Regions from separate parts of the Dorea acetigenes genome, predicted to be linked through region 2. Evidence: a T-box and tRNA genes for the amino acid it is inferred to sense, from the RefSeq annotation. Region 2 holds a T-box; the other holds one or more tRNA genes.

Region 1 (7,881 bases), on a different contig from region 2:
TGCTTCACAGCAACAGCAAAAAGCATCGAAAGGTCGTGTGGTATTGTAACCATCGGTATGATGGTGACGAAAAATGTGCATCTCCCAGCATTTCTGAATCAGATATTAAGAAATATTATCTGGAAGCCCTGGAAAAATTACTGTCCAACAAGGATTCATACATTACAGAATGTCAGGAGCGTCTCGAAAATGAAGATGTATTAGTACAGCTTAAAGAAACGCGCCAGCAGGCTGAAATTTCACTTGAGGACCTTATGGCAGAGATTCAGGGGGTAGTCCACGAAAACGCCCGAAAGTCTCAGGATCAGCAGAAATACCGAGCTAAATTCAATAAGTTCGTCCAGCAAATTGATGAACAGAAAAAGCGCATGGCCGTTCTGAAAGCCGAAGAACTTAAACTGGTGGGTATGCGCGAGAAACTTCATCGTTTTATTGAGACGCTGAAAAACTGCAAAGATGCTACAGTATTTAAAGAGCAAGAATGGAACAACTTAGTAGAGCGTGCAGTCGTGAAGACAGAATCGCTTGACTTTGAATTTAAGAATGGCGAGAGGATAAAAATCACAATCTAATCTCAGGCAAACTATATACCACAAAATATGAGCGGCCAGCAATTGACCGCTCTTTTTTCTTGCTTCTTTTCTACTCATATAGCCTCACAGAACTCTAGTTCTCATAAAATTGGTGCAACTGTGAAAAGGCGTGTGCTTATGATTATTCTCCTCAACTCCAAGATAATCCGTGCGGCTTGCGCTTATTTCTTTTCAGAATGTAAGAATCCGTGCAACTTATGCTTGTAATGCACCAATTCTGAGCAAGACAGAGATCATTAAAATTGGTGCAGACTGATACTGAGTCTATAGCAGTGATTAGAAAAACACTCATTTTCTAACCCTGTGTTTATATTGTTCCTAGAAAAATTGGTGCAGACATAAAGAAAAACCCCCGAAAAATCGGGAGTTTTTCTCACGCCATTTTGTATCAAAAGTGACGTCTAAACCTGGTCTAAAGGTTAGGACACAACCCTTTCAAGGTTGTAATGCTCGGTTCAAGTCCGGCGGGGATCACTGTGGCTATAGTACAACGGTTAGTGCGGCAGATTGTGGCTCTGCATATCCGGGTTCGATTCCCGGTAGTCACCCCATGGGTAGGTAAGCCTAGCGGCGAAGGCGGCGGACTGTAAATCCGTTACATCAGAAACATCGAAGGTTCGAGTCCTTCCCTGCCCACTTTGTCAGCGTGTCTGAGTTGGTTTATCCTGATTATTCCAAATTGCTTTCTTAAAGATGAGCAGAACTGGCTAATACTACAGATGAGTGTGATTTTATGAGTGAAAGGTTTAAATGGTACGAGGAGTGATGTAAATGGATTTAAATAAAACAAGCAGATTTATCAGTTTGATTCTCCGGCACAGGCCAAATACTATTGGGATCTCGTTAGATGAACATGGATGGGCAAGTGTTGAAGAACTTTTGGCTGGTATCTCAAAGACACAGTACATTGATATGGAAATGCTTGAGAAAATTGTGGAAACAGATAGCAAGCAGAGATATTCTTTTAATGAAGATAAGACATTGATCAGAGCAAATCAAGGTCATTCCATTGACGTGGATGTAGAACTTCCGAAGAAGCAGCCTCCGGTAATTTTATATCACGGAACGGGAGAAAAATACGTAATCTCGATTGATGAACAAGGCCTGATTTCCAAGAGCCGCCTCTATGTCCATTTATCTGGTGATGAAGCAACTGCGGCTGTTGTCGGTTCACGGCATGGGAGACCCGTGGTGTATGAAGTACTTGCGAGTCAGATGTACTATGACGGTTATGAATTCTTTCAATCTGTAAATGGAGTATGGCTCACGAAGGCAGTACCGGTACAGTATTTGAAAAAACTTAAATAAAGCAGTGGGAGAATTAAATCCTATGACATGTACGATGCTAAATGGCAAAGGTTACAATTCTTTCTAACATTACAAGCATTCATCGAATTACTATAGACCGGGCAACAGAAAAAAAGGACAAATGGCGGAGTGAAGAAAAGTCAGTCAACGATGTGTTGAATGACAAAAACGGAGTGCTCATTTAAAATAGAATTATTCTGTAACACAAAATGCTTGCGAGTCAGATTGAGGAGGAGAAAAAGAAAGATAAGGAAGGTGTGAAATAATTGGAGAAGAGAAAGTTAGCATCCGTACAGTATGTACATCATATCACACCCATTGAAGGTGCAGATAAGATTGAGTGTGTACATGTCCTGGGATGGCAGTGTGTAGCCAACAAGGGGCAGTTTCAGGTGGGAGACCGTTGCGTATATATAGAAGTGGATTCATTTCTTCCTGTATGTGAGGAATTTGAGTTTCTAAGAAGCAGCAGTTTTAAAAAGTCAGAGATTCTTGGAGAAGGTTTCCGTTTAAAGACATTGAAGTTCAGAGGACAGATTTCACAGGGATTGGTCCAACCTTTATCGATTCTTCCGGAAGGTAAATATGAAATCGGAGCGGACGTGACAGAAGCTCTGGGTATTCGAAAATGGGAGATTGAGGAGAGAGTTACCAGCAGTGGTACGGTAATCGGAGATTTCCCTTATGGTATTACAAAGACAGATGAGCTTAGAGTTCAGTCTTATCCAGACTTAATCAGTGAGTTCAAGGAAATACCTGCTTACTATATCAGTACGAAGATGGATGGAACCAGCGTGACAATGTACTGGAAGGATGGTAAGTTTGGCGTCTGTGGACGAAACTATGAATATGAAGATAACGATAAGTGTGCCATGTGGAAATATGCCCATGAGCATAAGATTGAAGAGCGTTTAAAAGAGAATAACATTCCTGATGTGGCAATTCAGGGCGAGTTCTGCGGAGCAGGGATTCAGAAAAACAGATTGAAGCTTGTAAAACCGGAATGGTATGTCTTCACGATAGTCAATATGGAGACCGGACGTAGATATTCGCTTCAGCAGATGCAGGAACTTTGTGAGAAGGTCGGCCTTAAGATGGTACCTGTCGAAGAACAGGGAGAAGAATTTCCTTATAGTTCTGTTGAGAAACTGCTTGAAAGAGCAAAAGGAAAGTATGATTCCGGGATGAATAAGGAAGGGATTGTTATCAGACCAGTGGAGCCTGTTTATTCAAGAACAATAGAAGGACCATTGTCCATGAAAGTTCTGAATAATGATTATTTGCTGAAGGAGTGACAGGGATGACAAGAGGAATTATGTGAAAGATGGCGCAGGTTCAGGAGAAACCAGATGTTTAAGAAGAGAAGAAAAGAGGATCTTGAGGAAGGACATACAAATAATATATGGAACAGGCGCGATTTTGTAATGTGCGGCTTGGGAGAAAAAAGCAGAGTGTTGGCAATTGTTAAGCATATCAGAAAGTGTATGAAGTGGAGTAAGCAGAGAGTTGTCAGAGGATATGCAGATTCGGATATCTGGAATATGTATGGTTATCTACAGGTATTATTGCCGGACATGCTGGAATATCTGAAAAATCATCGTTGCGGTTCTCCTGGTTATTTTGGAGAGAACTATACAAATGAGGATGGGATTCTTGTAAATGATACTTGCCATGAGGTCTGGGATAAGATACTGGATCGTATGATTTTTCTTTGGAGAGAAACAGATGAAGAAACATGCTCTAAAAAAAATCCATACGAAGAGGAGTATATGAAAGCTCTCGATGAATTCACAGATAAATATGGAATATTTGGAGAAAAACTTCAGACACCGGAAGAACTGGAAGCCAATCGAAAACGTGGAGGCGGTGGCACTGTTCATTTTATGCATGAGCTGCCAGAATACAAAGAGATATCGGAAAAAAACATGGAAGAAGAAAAGAAGTTGGAACAGTACAGAATCGACTGTAAAGACGAGGTTATGGATTTGATGAAAGAACACTTCTTTGCCTTGTGGGATTAAAACGAATGAATTTTCCTGGAGAAGTGGTAAGAAACTTCTGAGATTGGCTTGCGATTTACCAGCGGATAAAGTAAACTAAAACTAAGAAAGTATAGGGAATATATGTTGAAGCAATTGCTTGCTGAGAATGGGGAGTGAGCAATTGTTTTTTCAACTATTATGGAAGAACGCCGCCGGTTCCGTGAAAAGCTGAAAGAGGCTCTGAAAAAAGTGGTGTGAATCAGGAAGGAGAGTGTATGAAGTACAGACCTGAATATGATCCAAAGGTAATTGGGAAAAATTTAAAACGGCTGAGAGAAGCGAAGAATCTGTCTGTGAATGAGGTAAGAGAGTACTTGCGTCTCAGCAAACAGGCAGTTTATAATTATGAAAGTGGTAAGCGATATCCGCAGTCAGATACCATGTTTGCGTTAATGGAACTGTATGAAGCAGATCTGCATGACATTATAGATGAACACGTGGAAGTCTCTGCGATCATGGACATGCCATGTAATGCATTGGAAGAATCTGAACAAACGATTTGTAAGGAAGCAAGTTGTGATGTATTAGAGAATACGGAGCCTGAGGCAGTACAGGGAATCGAGATGGTGGTTACGAATGTAATCTCGATTGAAGAGCGCAGGAAAAAATATGCGGAGTTGTTAGGCAAATACTATAAAGCTGGGTAAAGGTGGACAGCCATAAGCTTATGGATATGAGTGTGAGGCTGATGATCTGTATGCCTATAGCAAAACGCTCGCGGATCAGGGGAAAGGGGTTGCAAATGAATAAAAAAATATGGGATTTATATGCACCAATATATGAACGGGCAATGCGTTCAGATCGTAAAATTTATCAGACAATGTATGACAGGATTCCAAAAGTTATTCAAGAAAAAGATGTGCTGGAAATCGCTACCGGTCCCGGATTGCTGGCAAAGCATGTGGCATATGCTGCAAATAAAATGATTGCCACGGATTATTCCGAAGGAATGATTGCGGAAGCCAGAAAAGGAAAATACCCTGCTAATCTGACATTTGAAGTTGCAGATGCTACAGACCTGCCGTTTGATGATAGTTCCTTTGATGTGGTTCTGATTGCCAATGCACTTCATGTTATGTCGGATCCGGAAAAGGCGCTCATGGAAATAAAACGGGTATTGAAGGATAAAGGAATACTGATTGCGCCTAATTTTGTAAATCATAAAGGTGGGTTTATAAGCCGCATATGGTCGGGCATACTGAAAATAGCAGGAATAGGTTTTGAACATCAGTGGAAGGAAGAGGAATACAGGCAATTTCTTGAAAAAAACGGATGGAAAGTAAAAAACTGGAAATTAATGCAGGCGCGTATCCCTATTGTCTATGTTGAATGTGTAAGAGAACGGTAGATTCCGGTGTTATGTGGGGCCGCAGCCTTCTAAGCTGCGGCACCACTAAGTTTCATTATTTTTTCATCAGTTCGACACCGGCATTCCAGGCAGTTGCAACTTTCTCTCCGGTGGAGTAGTAACCATTCTGGAATTGATCAAACATGAGTGCCTGAAGTTTTGTCGGATCGACCTTTCCATTTTCAGAGAGTACGTTTTCTTCTGCTTTAACATTTACAATCTTTCCAACGATTGCGGATACATACTCGGTTTCCAGAAATTCCAGCAGTTCGCATTCCATAACAACAGGAAATTCCTCAATAATCGGAGCGTTTACTTTATCACTCTTTACGGCATGGTAACCGGTACGTTCAAATTTGTCATTAATTTTATTTCCGGAAGCGATGCCAAAGAAATCTGCAACATCTACATGTGCTTCATCAGCCAAAGCGACAGTAAAAGCTTTGCTTTCCTGAATATTCAACCAGGTCTTCTTGCCTTCGCCGATAAACAGAATGATTTTATCCATATCGCAAATCTGACCCCAAGCTACATTCATTACATTTACTTTTTCGTTTGCGTCATATGCGGCTACCATCAGAACCGGCATTGGATAGACAGCCGGAATGACACCAATATCTTTCTTCATATTGTAGATACCTCCTTATAATGATTTGATTGTATTTCTTTATGAATCTACTTATAATTATATTAATATCGGGAAAGGATGGCAAGTTTTTCAGTGATATATTTGAGTAGTTTTAAGCTAAGTAAAGAGAGAATAAATAACCCCAATATATATCCGTATAATGTATTTCATGGGAAAGATGTGGAGCCATTTGTCTTTTCGCCAGTTACAGTGCTATATGGGAATAACGGATCCGGGAAATCTACTATTCTAAATATCATAGCGAACAAGCTTATGTTAAAAGGCAAGGAGTATGCAACCAGCAATTCTTTCGGGAGTGTAGATTACTGTGGCAGATTTTCATCGGAATGCAGGTTTAGTTTCGGAGATGATGAGTCTGGGAATACAATTAGAAAACTTCCGGAGAATAGCAGGTTTATTAAGAGCGAGGATATTTTATACGAGATCAAAAAAATTCAGCAAAGACAGATTCTGGCTGATGGCATGGAATATGATTATATGAAAAATGGACATTCGCACAAAGAGGCAGCAGATTATTTCCGGACGAAAGAAGGAATGCAGCAGATTGAATATATAGAATTTGCGCAGGAAAAATATTCAAATGGGGAAACAGCGATGCAATTCTTTGAGGACTATCTGCTACCGGATGCATTATATCTGCTGGATGAACCGGAGGTATCGCTGTCACCGGCAAATCAGGTATTACTGGCAAAAGAGATTAATAAGCTGGCGAGACTGCTTTCGTGTCAGTTTATTATTGCGACACATTCGCCGTTTATGCTTGGAACACTGGATTCTAAAATATATAATATAGATACGGAAGATTATAGTATTTGTGAATGGTACGATCTTGAAAACGTGAGATATTTTTATGATTTTTTTAAGAAGCATGAAAGTGAATTTGAAAGATGATATAGTATAAGATACGGGATTTTGGAGGGGTACGATGGAAATATAAAGAACAGGAATATAAATATCATAACGGATTTGAAGGGAAATAAGATTGTCCTGATTAATGATATTATTTTTAAAGGAAAGAAAGCAATCAACTGGAATGATGTAAAGGTTTACCTGGAATCCTATGTAAGAGAGTTTTATGAAATTGCTGATACAAAGGATATTGTGTATATCGGGAAAGACTTGCCGGATGAATATACAGGTTCCAGATATACTTATTCGCTGAAGGGTGCGAATGCAAAAGCAAAGGCGAATGCTTCCCAAGGGATACCGGAAATGTTGGAAATAGCAGTTGGTAAACAATTTCGGGAAAACTCCGGAGAGAAACATTTGAGAAATGCGGCAAATGGATGGTACAGGTATGATTCCCGTTTTGCGCTTCCTGTTTATGATGAATCGGGAGAGGTGGAGCGGTATAATATTTTTCATGCGTCTATGCTGATACGCCACGCGAATGATGGAAAAATGTATTTATATGATGTTTTAGACATAAAAAAAGAAACGAGCAACCCGTTCAAATCATAAAATTCTACTTGGCAAAAACCCATTTCCTAAGACCCACTATAGAATATGATTGGGCATCTGTCAAGCAATATTTTGAATCCAGCATTGAAACTGTAACAGTTCAGCCCGCGTCATTCGCAAAACGCATCTGCGATGCTTCTCCGCTGCTATGCAGCTATTTTTGCTCATAAAATGGCGCTCCACTCATAAGTCAAACAGTAGGAATCAGAGATATATCAAAAGAGTGAAGATACCGCGATGGAAAAGTATCTTCACTCTTTTCTTTTACAACATGTTTTTATAAGCATTTCCCCACTCAACCATGGAATCAAGAATTGGTTTCAAAGACTTTCCTAAATCACTTAATGCATATTCTACTCTTGGCGGAACTTCCGGATAGACCGTTCTTGTAATCAAACCATCGTTTTCCATAGAGCGAAGGCTGTCAGTGAGAACCTTCTGGCTGATGCCTTCTAAATCCCTTTTGAGTTCGTTGAAACG
Region 2 (7,881 bases):
CAATGTCTCAAGTCCAAGATATTCGTCAATATCTCTTTTGTTTATAGTAATCTTACCTGTTCCAGGTACTAAATATACTCTTGCGATAGATTTTTTTCTTCTTCCTGTTCCGTAGAATTTTGCTGTAGCCACTTTCATATCCTCCTTTCGGCCTTCCTAATTAAAATTTCAGTTCTTCCGGCTTCTGAGCCTGCTGTTTGTGCTCTGGACCAGCATATACATGAAGTTTCTTAATCATGGATCTTCCTAAAGGCCCTTTTGGAAGCATTCCTTTTACTGCGAGTTCAATAACTTTCTCCGGCTTCTTATCCATCATCTCTGCCAGAGTAGTTTCTTTCATTCCTCCGACATATTCGGAATGATTATAATAAATCTTCTGGCTGAGTTTCTTACCTGTAACTTTTACCTTCTCTGCATTTACAATTACTACATAATCACCTGTGTCGATATGTGGTGTAAACTCAGGCTTATTCTTTCCTCTTAAAACCTTAGCAACTTCTGATGCTAAACGTCCTAATGTATATTCTGCAGCGTCAACTACATACCATTTTCTTTCAATCTTGTCTGGACTAGCCATATAAGTCTTCATTGGTTTCCCTCCTGTGAATCGTTACATCTCTTTACTTTACTAAAATAGTTTATATTGAAATCAGCTGCCTCCGGGGCTTTGGTTGCAAACTGTTTCTCTTTTTGTCATGCTGTTTTATTATATTATACGCATCCACGTGTGTCAACCATTTTCTTTCAAATTTCACAAGGTTTTTTGTCGGTTTTTTGCTGATTTCTGTATTCCTTTTTCTTTTTCTGTGATAAACTAAATAAAGATGTTGAGGCAGAAGTTCTCAACTATGATGAAAGCGAGGTTTTTATTTATGTGGGCTTATAACAGTGTATTTTATCAAATATATCCCATCGGATTCTGCGGCGCTCCCACCTGCAACGACGGTGAATGCGTCCCCCGCATCCGGAAACTTATGGAATGGAGCGATTATTTTAAGGAACTTGGTATTGATTCTATTCTGCTGAACCCTATTTTTGAATCAGACAACCATGGATATGATACAAGGGATTTCAAGAATATCGACTGCCGTCTCGGAACGAACAAAGACTTTGCCGATGTCTGCAAGGATCTCCATGAACATAAAGTAAAAATTGTCCTGGACGGTGTTTTTAATCATGTAGGGCGCGGCTTTTGGGCTTTCAAAGATGTACAGGAAAAGAAATGGGATTCTCCATACAAAGATTGGTTTCACATCAATTTTGACGGCAACAGCCAATATAATGACGGTTTCTGGTATGAAGGCTGGGAAGGTCATTTTGAACTGGTTAAATTAAATCTTCAGAACCCTGCCGTCGTGGATTATCTTCTGGACTGCGTAAAATTCTGGGTAGATACGTTCGATATTGACGGCTTGAGGCTTGATGTTGCCTATAGTCTGGATCATAATTTTATGCGCAGGCTCCGCTCATTCACACAGGAACTGAAGCCGGGTTTTGCCCTGATTGGAGAAGTATTGTTTGGCGACTATAATCTAATTGTAAATGACGAGATGCTGCACAGTTGTACGAACTATGAATGCTATAAGGGTATTTTCTCCAGTTTTAATTCTATGAATATGTTTGAAATTGCCCATTCTCTCCATCGCCAGTATGGTGCGGATCAGTGGTGTATTTATCGCGGCAAGCATTTGATGAGTTTCGTAGATAACCACGATGTAACCAGACTTGCCAGCATCCTTACGAATAAGAACCATATCCCACTTGCATATGGTCTGTTATTTGGTATGCCGGGAATCCCTTGTCTCTATTACGGAAGCGAATGGGGCGAAGAAGGGGTAAAGGCTCCTGACAATGATTATGCACTCCGTCCATGCTTTGAGAAGCCGGAGCCAAATGAATTGACAGAATTAATAAAACAACTAATTGCCATCCGCCAAAGCAGCGATGCTCTCTGCAACGGAAGCTACCGCAATGTAGTTCTCACCAATCATCAGCTGGTATTTGAACGTATGTCTGATAAAGAGAAAATCCTGGTGGCAATCAATGCTTCCGGGGATGCTTTTACAGCTAACCACGGGGACTTAAACGGCCATATGACAGAGCTGCTGTCGGATAAAGAAATCTGCTTAACCGGGCAGCTTGAAATGGAGCCGTACAGCATCCAATACCTGAGGATAAATGAATGAAAATAGAAAAAGAAAGGTCGTGACAATATGGAAAGGAAAACGGATTTTATTCTCATAGGAGCTGCCATCCTGGATGTTCTTGCGCAGCCTGTAAGCGCAGATGTATTTACTTCCGGCTCCCTTGCTGCAGGTAAAGTCACCATGAACACCGGCGGAGACGCCATGAACGAAGCCTCCGTCCTGGCAGGACTTGGCGCTTCCGTCCGCCTGGTAAGCAAAATCGGGCAGGACGCGGCAGGAACCCAAGTCATAAAAGCCTGCCAAAGCTCTCACATTGACACGGCCTTTATAATAGAAGATTCTTCTATTGATACGGGGATAAATATTGTCCTGGTTGACGGACAGGGTGAACGGCATTTTATTACTTCGCCAAACGGAAGCCTTCGGAAACTCTCTCTGCCGGATATCCCTGCAGAAGCTCTGAAAAACGGAAAATATCTTTGTTTCGCCAGTATTTTTGTCTCCCCTGCTTTTGATAATCATGCCATGAAACAATTATTCGAAAAAGCAAAAGCGCAGGGTCTGCAGGGTCTTATTCTCTGCGCTGATATGACAAAATGCAAAAACGGCGAGACTCTCACGGATATGAAAGAAAGTCTCGCACTGTTAGATTACATTTTCCCTAATTACGAAGAAGCTTCTCTTCTTACCGGCCTTGCCGACTGGGATGAGATTGCCGATGCATTCTTGTCCTGCGGCGTAAAGCATGTCATCCTGAAAGCAGGCGCAAAGGGCTGCTTTATCAAGACTGCTGACCAGCGTTATTGGATCGACGCTTATCCATATGCAGACTGCATTGACACCACTGGCGCCGGAGATACCTTTACCGCATGCTTCCTCTATGCTTTGCATTTAGGGATGTCCCTGCCAGATTGCGGGAAATTCGCCAATGCGGGGGCATCTATCTGTATTGAGGCGGTGGGAGCCGCCGGGAAAATCAAGGATGCTGCCCAAATATTTGACCGTTTCCAATCCATGTCTTAATCCCGGGCGGCTTTCCCGCTATTCTTTCACCAGTACCTTCTGGATTTCTGCAATATACATTGTATGGTAATCCTTATCCGGATACCACTTTGCATCATTCTCCGGAGCGTCAAAACACTCCGGCTTCATTTCCTGATGGTACAGTTTTTTACACACAAAAATCATCTCTGCTTCTTCCACTCCTGCCGTCCCGTCTGTATAAAACGGATGAAGTCCTGCCAGTTCCCATTTATTCTTCACTTCTCTGCCGGAGATGCTTCCGCAGATATTCAAAGCTTTCCGCTCGGTTTCCGGAAGGAAAGAAAGGGTGAAAATCTCTGCCCTGTCCACGAATTCTTTTGTATATCTCTGAGGACGAATGTATGCAGTGGCTACCTTCTTCCCCCACATAATACCAAGCCCGCCCCAGCTTGCCGTCATAGTGTTGGACCCTTCTTTATTTCCCGCCGTAATCAACATCCACTGTTTTGCTATTTTATCAAACGGGTTGAAGGATAATTCATCAATTGCTATTTCTTTAAATGCCATTTTCCTGTCCTCCTGTAAATCCTGTCTTACTGCTTATTTTACATTACCATTCACAGCACCCCACCAGCATACGCACTCGTCGCATCTTCGATGCTCCAGTCCCGCTCCTGGCGGAGCTAAGACTGCTTATGCGGGTGGGGTGACTGCTCCACAGTCCTGATTTGGAATCCCAGATATTTTCTTACGTGCAAGCACGACGAATCTATCTGGGATTTCAAATCGGCTGTGAATGGTAACTATTTTACAATTACTTTCCGGAAATTTTTCTTGCCTTTCTTCAAAACAAGACCTTCTCCCTTCATTTCTTCTGCAGTAAAAGCCTGATAAATATCCGTCACCTTCTCCCCCTCAACGGCAACACCGCCCTGCTGAACCGCACGTCTTGCCTCGGATTTGGAAGAAACCAGCCCACTCTTTACCAGCATAGTCAGGATATCAATCTTGCCATCCGCCATATCCTCTTCTGTCAATTCTGCAGTCGGCATATCTGCTGCCGCTCCCTGGCTGAACAGCGCTCTTGCTGCGTCCTGCGCTTTTTTCGCTTCCTCTTCTCCATGAACCAGCTTCGTCAGCTCATAAGCCAGAATTTCTTTCGCCGTATTAAGCTGTGCCCCTTCCCAGGAATCCATTTTATCAATCTCCTCCAACGGAAGGAACGTCAGCATACGGATACATTTCAACACATCTGCATCAGCCACATTTCTCCAATACTGATAAAAATCAAATGGTGAAGTCTTGTTGGGATCAAGCCATACTGCGCCACTCTGGGTCTTTCCCATCTTCTTTCCTTCCGAATTAAGAAGCAGCGTAATTGTCATAGCGCTTGCATCCTTTCCCAATTTCCGACGGATCAGTTCTGTACCGCCCAGCATATTACTCCACTGGTCATCTCCGCCAAATTGCAGATTACATCCGTATTTCTGGAACAATGCATAGAAATCATAACTCTGCATAATCATATAGTTAAATTCCAGGAAACTCAAGCCTTTTTCCATTCTCTGCTTATAGCACTCTGCCGTCAGCATACGGTTTACGCTAAAGTGCGCTCCCACCTCCCGGAGGACGTCGATATAATTCAAATCCATCAGCCAATCCGCATTATTTACCATAAGAGCCTTTCCATCAGAAAAATCAATAAAACGGCTCATCTGCTTTTTAAAGCACTCACAATTATGCTGAATTGTCTCCGGCGTCATCATCTGACGCATATCTGTTCTTCCCGAAGGATCTCCAATCATGGCAGTACCTCCACCAATCAGGGCAATCGGTTTGTTCCCCGCTTCCTGCAGACGCTTCATCAGGCAAAGCGCCATAAAATGTCCCACATGAAGGCTGTCTGCCGTCGGATCGAACCCGATATAGAAGGTTGCCTTTCCATTATTCACCAGGTCTCTGATAACTTCTTCATCTGTTACCTGCGCGATTAGTCCCCGTGCCTGTAATTCTTCATAAATTCCCATTGTCTTTCCTCTCCTTTATCTTTTCCTTGTCTTTATACCCCGGGCGCCTATGCCGCTTTCCTTCCAATTGCGTGCTGACGTACCTTGCCTTTACGTAAAAACGTCTCGCCCTTATACTAAATAAGGACGAGACGTTATTCCCGTGGTACCACCTTGTTTTACTGATGATTCTCATCACCAGCCTCTGTAAGCTGCTATTACAGCCCATGCACGATAACGTGTGCCTTACGTCGCCGCCTACTGTCTTCTGGTCTGAATCCCTGATTTCGGGGCGAAGCTCCAAGATGTATTCGCAGTTGGTTCTTTCATGCGCCTCTCATCATCCGGCTGCTTTCTGTATGGGGGTCCCGACTGCTACTTCTTCTTTTCTAAGCCTTTTTGTTCTCTTCACTTGACTGAAATACTAACGTATTTTTGTAACTTTGTCAAGATACCAATCAGCTTACTGTTCATTTTTTAATTGTTGGACAGTCTCTAAAGGCAATCCGATTTTTTCAGAAATCGTCTGGACATCCAGAACATCCAGCAGATTTCTTGCATTTTCAATTTTCGCTTTGTTGATGCCCTGGCTAATACCCTGACTAACACCTTGACTTATCCCTTGGCTAATTCCCTTATCAATCAACATTTCTCCAAGTCTTGTCATACTGATTTCCTCCAAAAATTCTTCTAACTCTTCCTTTGATAAAAATTTGTCTGTCATAGCATAAAGCACCGCCTCGATCTTTCTAATATCCTCTTCGGAGACTGCCGTGGCTTCACGAATAAGTTGAAAAGCTGTACGCATACGCTCCTTCTGTGTCATTTTGCCGCTCATAAGAGGAGAGAGCATTAACGGAACCAAATCTTCCTTTGTGAGAACCTGCCCTTCTTTTAATTTCTGCTGTAGTCTGGAAAATAGCCAGTCTGCGTTTTGATCTCGCATGATAATGGGAATAATGCGGTATGTATTCACCCCTTCTGTATACTCGGTTACGGGATTTAAAATATTTCCAGAAAAGAGTACATAAGTGGTAACCGATACTTTGTGCTGATAGCTTGTTACTGCCTCATACATACGAAAACGCTTCAGTCCGTCAATTCCCTCGTTGGTACTTTGAAACTCAAAATGCTTCCAGGTTCCGTTCTCCATAATTAGAGTAAAATCCTGAAACATCTTTTTGGCTTCCAGGTAAATGTTCTCGGTTGGGCCATAACCGACGACCTTTTCCGTAATGCCAAGCCAGGGGAGCAATACTTTTGAAAATTCTCGCATGGCTGTTTTTAATACTATGTCCTCATGCTGTTCCAAAGAGTTTGTTTTTTCTTTTAAGCTGTCGTGTTTCTCCATAGACCTTCCTTTCTGTGAAATTGTACAGAGAAACTATCTGATTATAACTATAGCAAAATATTGCGGTTCAGGCAATGGTTTTAGAATCTTTTTAGTTACAGTGTTTGTGCTGTGAGTTTCTGCTGTTACCATTCACAACACCCCACCAACATGCGCATTCGTCACATCTTCGATGCTTCAAATAATTAGGAAAATTCCTGAAAACAGGTTGACCCTTACTTAAGAAAAATGTAGAAATATAATCTTGATATTTAACAGGAAATTATCATAGGTTCTCTGTACAGACCATCATCTGTAAAATACAGTCTACCTTAAAATTATGTAAACGTCAAGGTCAATTTCGTTGGTGCCGCTTTAAAGATAACACAGGAATTGAAAATCTTCATGTTGCCCTGTATAATTAGGGGAGAATAAATTATAAATTGGAGTGAAAAAACAATTGAAAAACTACAAGTTAAGTTTTGATATTTGGGGACTGCTATTATTCTTGATAATTATGATACCTAATTTTATTTGGTTTTCTATACCTGCGCCAAACGATGTGCTAAGAGCAGATTCGATTACAGAAGTGGTCGATACCATAGCCTCAATATGTCAGGTATTGATGATTATTGCGCTTTGCATTTTTGTGAATAAAAGAAGCTATAAATTCCGCATGACTCCTTTGATAATTGCCGTGGTGATTTGCTGCTTATTATATTTTGCGAGTTGGATCGGGTATTATCTTGGTATGGTGAATACGGTTATCATATTGGGATTGACGGTTCCACCATGTTTGACATTTATGTTTTATGCCATTGACAGAAGGAACATGATAGCAGTAATTCCGATTTCTATTTTTACACTCTGTCATTTGATATACGGAGTAGCTAATTTTATCATTTGATTTTTTATTGATTTGATAGACAAAAATCTTCTTGTAAGACCGGGCACCATTTTGATTATCCGAGAAAAAGAATTAGTCTACGGATATATCTACACAGTTCTTATTATTAGCCAAAATAATTCCTATCATGTATGGTTTAATGAATAAGGGTTGACAGACGTTCTTTTTTTTGATATGTTGTATATACAACAGATGGAGGTGGATTGACTAATGAGCAAACGAGTAGATAACACTGTATGCCATTGTTTAAAAATGAGAAGAAGTGCAGAAAATGTAATACGATTCTACGATAATATTCTTGCGCCATGTGGCATAACGGTAAGACAGTACTCTTTGCTTAATGCTATATCCGAACACAGTGGTTGCAATGTTAGAATATTATCGGAAGCTACTTTACTTGACCGTTCTACTCTTACGAGGAGTTTAAAACCCCTTATTCAAGCTGGTTATATAAAAGACAATAAAGTTGCAGGTGCGAGAGATAGCGTATTGGAACTTACTGAAAAA

What was found. A T-box is a leader RNA that pairs with one kind of tRNA and senses whether it is charged. The one in region 2 lies ahead of tyrS (tyrosine--tRNA ligase), so its partner is inferred to be a tRNA-Tyr.
Region 1: it encodes a tRNA-Tyr, which carries the amino acid that the T-box ahead of tyrS (tyrosine--tRNA ligase) is inferred to sense. The anticodon was not compared.

The regions. Positions count from the first base shown of each region.
Region 1 covers NZ_JAOQJU010000004.1:67,560-75,440, forward strand. The annotation lists gene OCV99_RS05905 (recombinase family protein) at 1-572, shown strand, start outside; tRNA gene OCV99_RS05910 (tRNA-His) at 1,070-1,144, shown strand; tRNA gene OCV99_RS05915 (tRNA-Tyr) at 1,146-1,229, shown strand; gene OCV99_RS05920 (RNA 2'-phosphotransferase) at 1,365-1,901, shown strand; gene OCV99_RS05925 (hypothetical protein) at 1,943-2,086, shown strand; gene OCV99_RS05930 (RNA ligase (ATP)) at 2,168-3,196, shown strand; gene OCV99_RS05935 (hypothetical protein) at 3,251-3,922, shown strand; gene OCV99_RS05940 (helix-turn-helix domain-containing protein) at 4,159-4,590, shown strand; gene OCV99_RS05945 (class I SAM-dependent methyltransferase) at 4,686-5,291, shown strand; gene OCV99_RS05950 (flavin reductase family protein) at 5,347-5,919, opposite strand; gene OCV99_RS05955 (AAA family ATPase) at 5,998-6,831, shown strand; gene OCV99_RS05960 (hypothetical protein) at 6,853-7,401, shown strand; partial or broken gene OCV99_RS05965 (winged helix-turn-helix transcriptional regulator) at 7,666-7,881, opposite strand, start outside.
Region 2 covers NZ_JAOQJU010000003.1:15,407-23,287, forward strand. The annotation lists gene rpsI (30S ribosomal protein S9) at 1-132, opposite strand, end outside; gene rplM (50S ribosomal protein L13) at 161-589, opposite strand; gene OCV99_RS04480 (alpha-amylase family glycosyl hydrolase) at 873-2,186, shown strand; gene OCV99_RS04485 (carbohydrate kinase family protein) at 2,214-3,170, shown strand; gene OCV99_RS04490 (flavin reductase) at 3,189-3,698, opposite strand; gene tyrS (tyrosine--tRNA ligase) at 3,935-5,158, opposite strand; T-box leader at 5,278-5,538, opposite strand; gene OCV99_RS04500 (hypothetical protein) at 5,601-6,488, opposite strand; gene OCV99_RS04505 (MarR family winged helix-turn-helix transcriptional regulator) at 7,585-7,881, shown strand, end outside.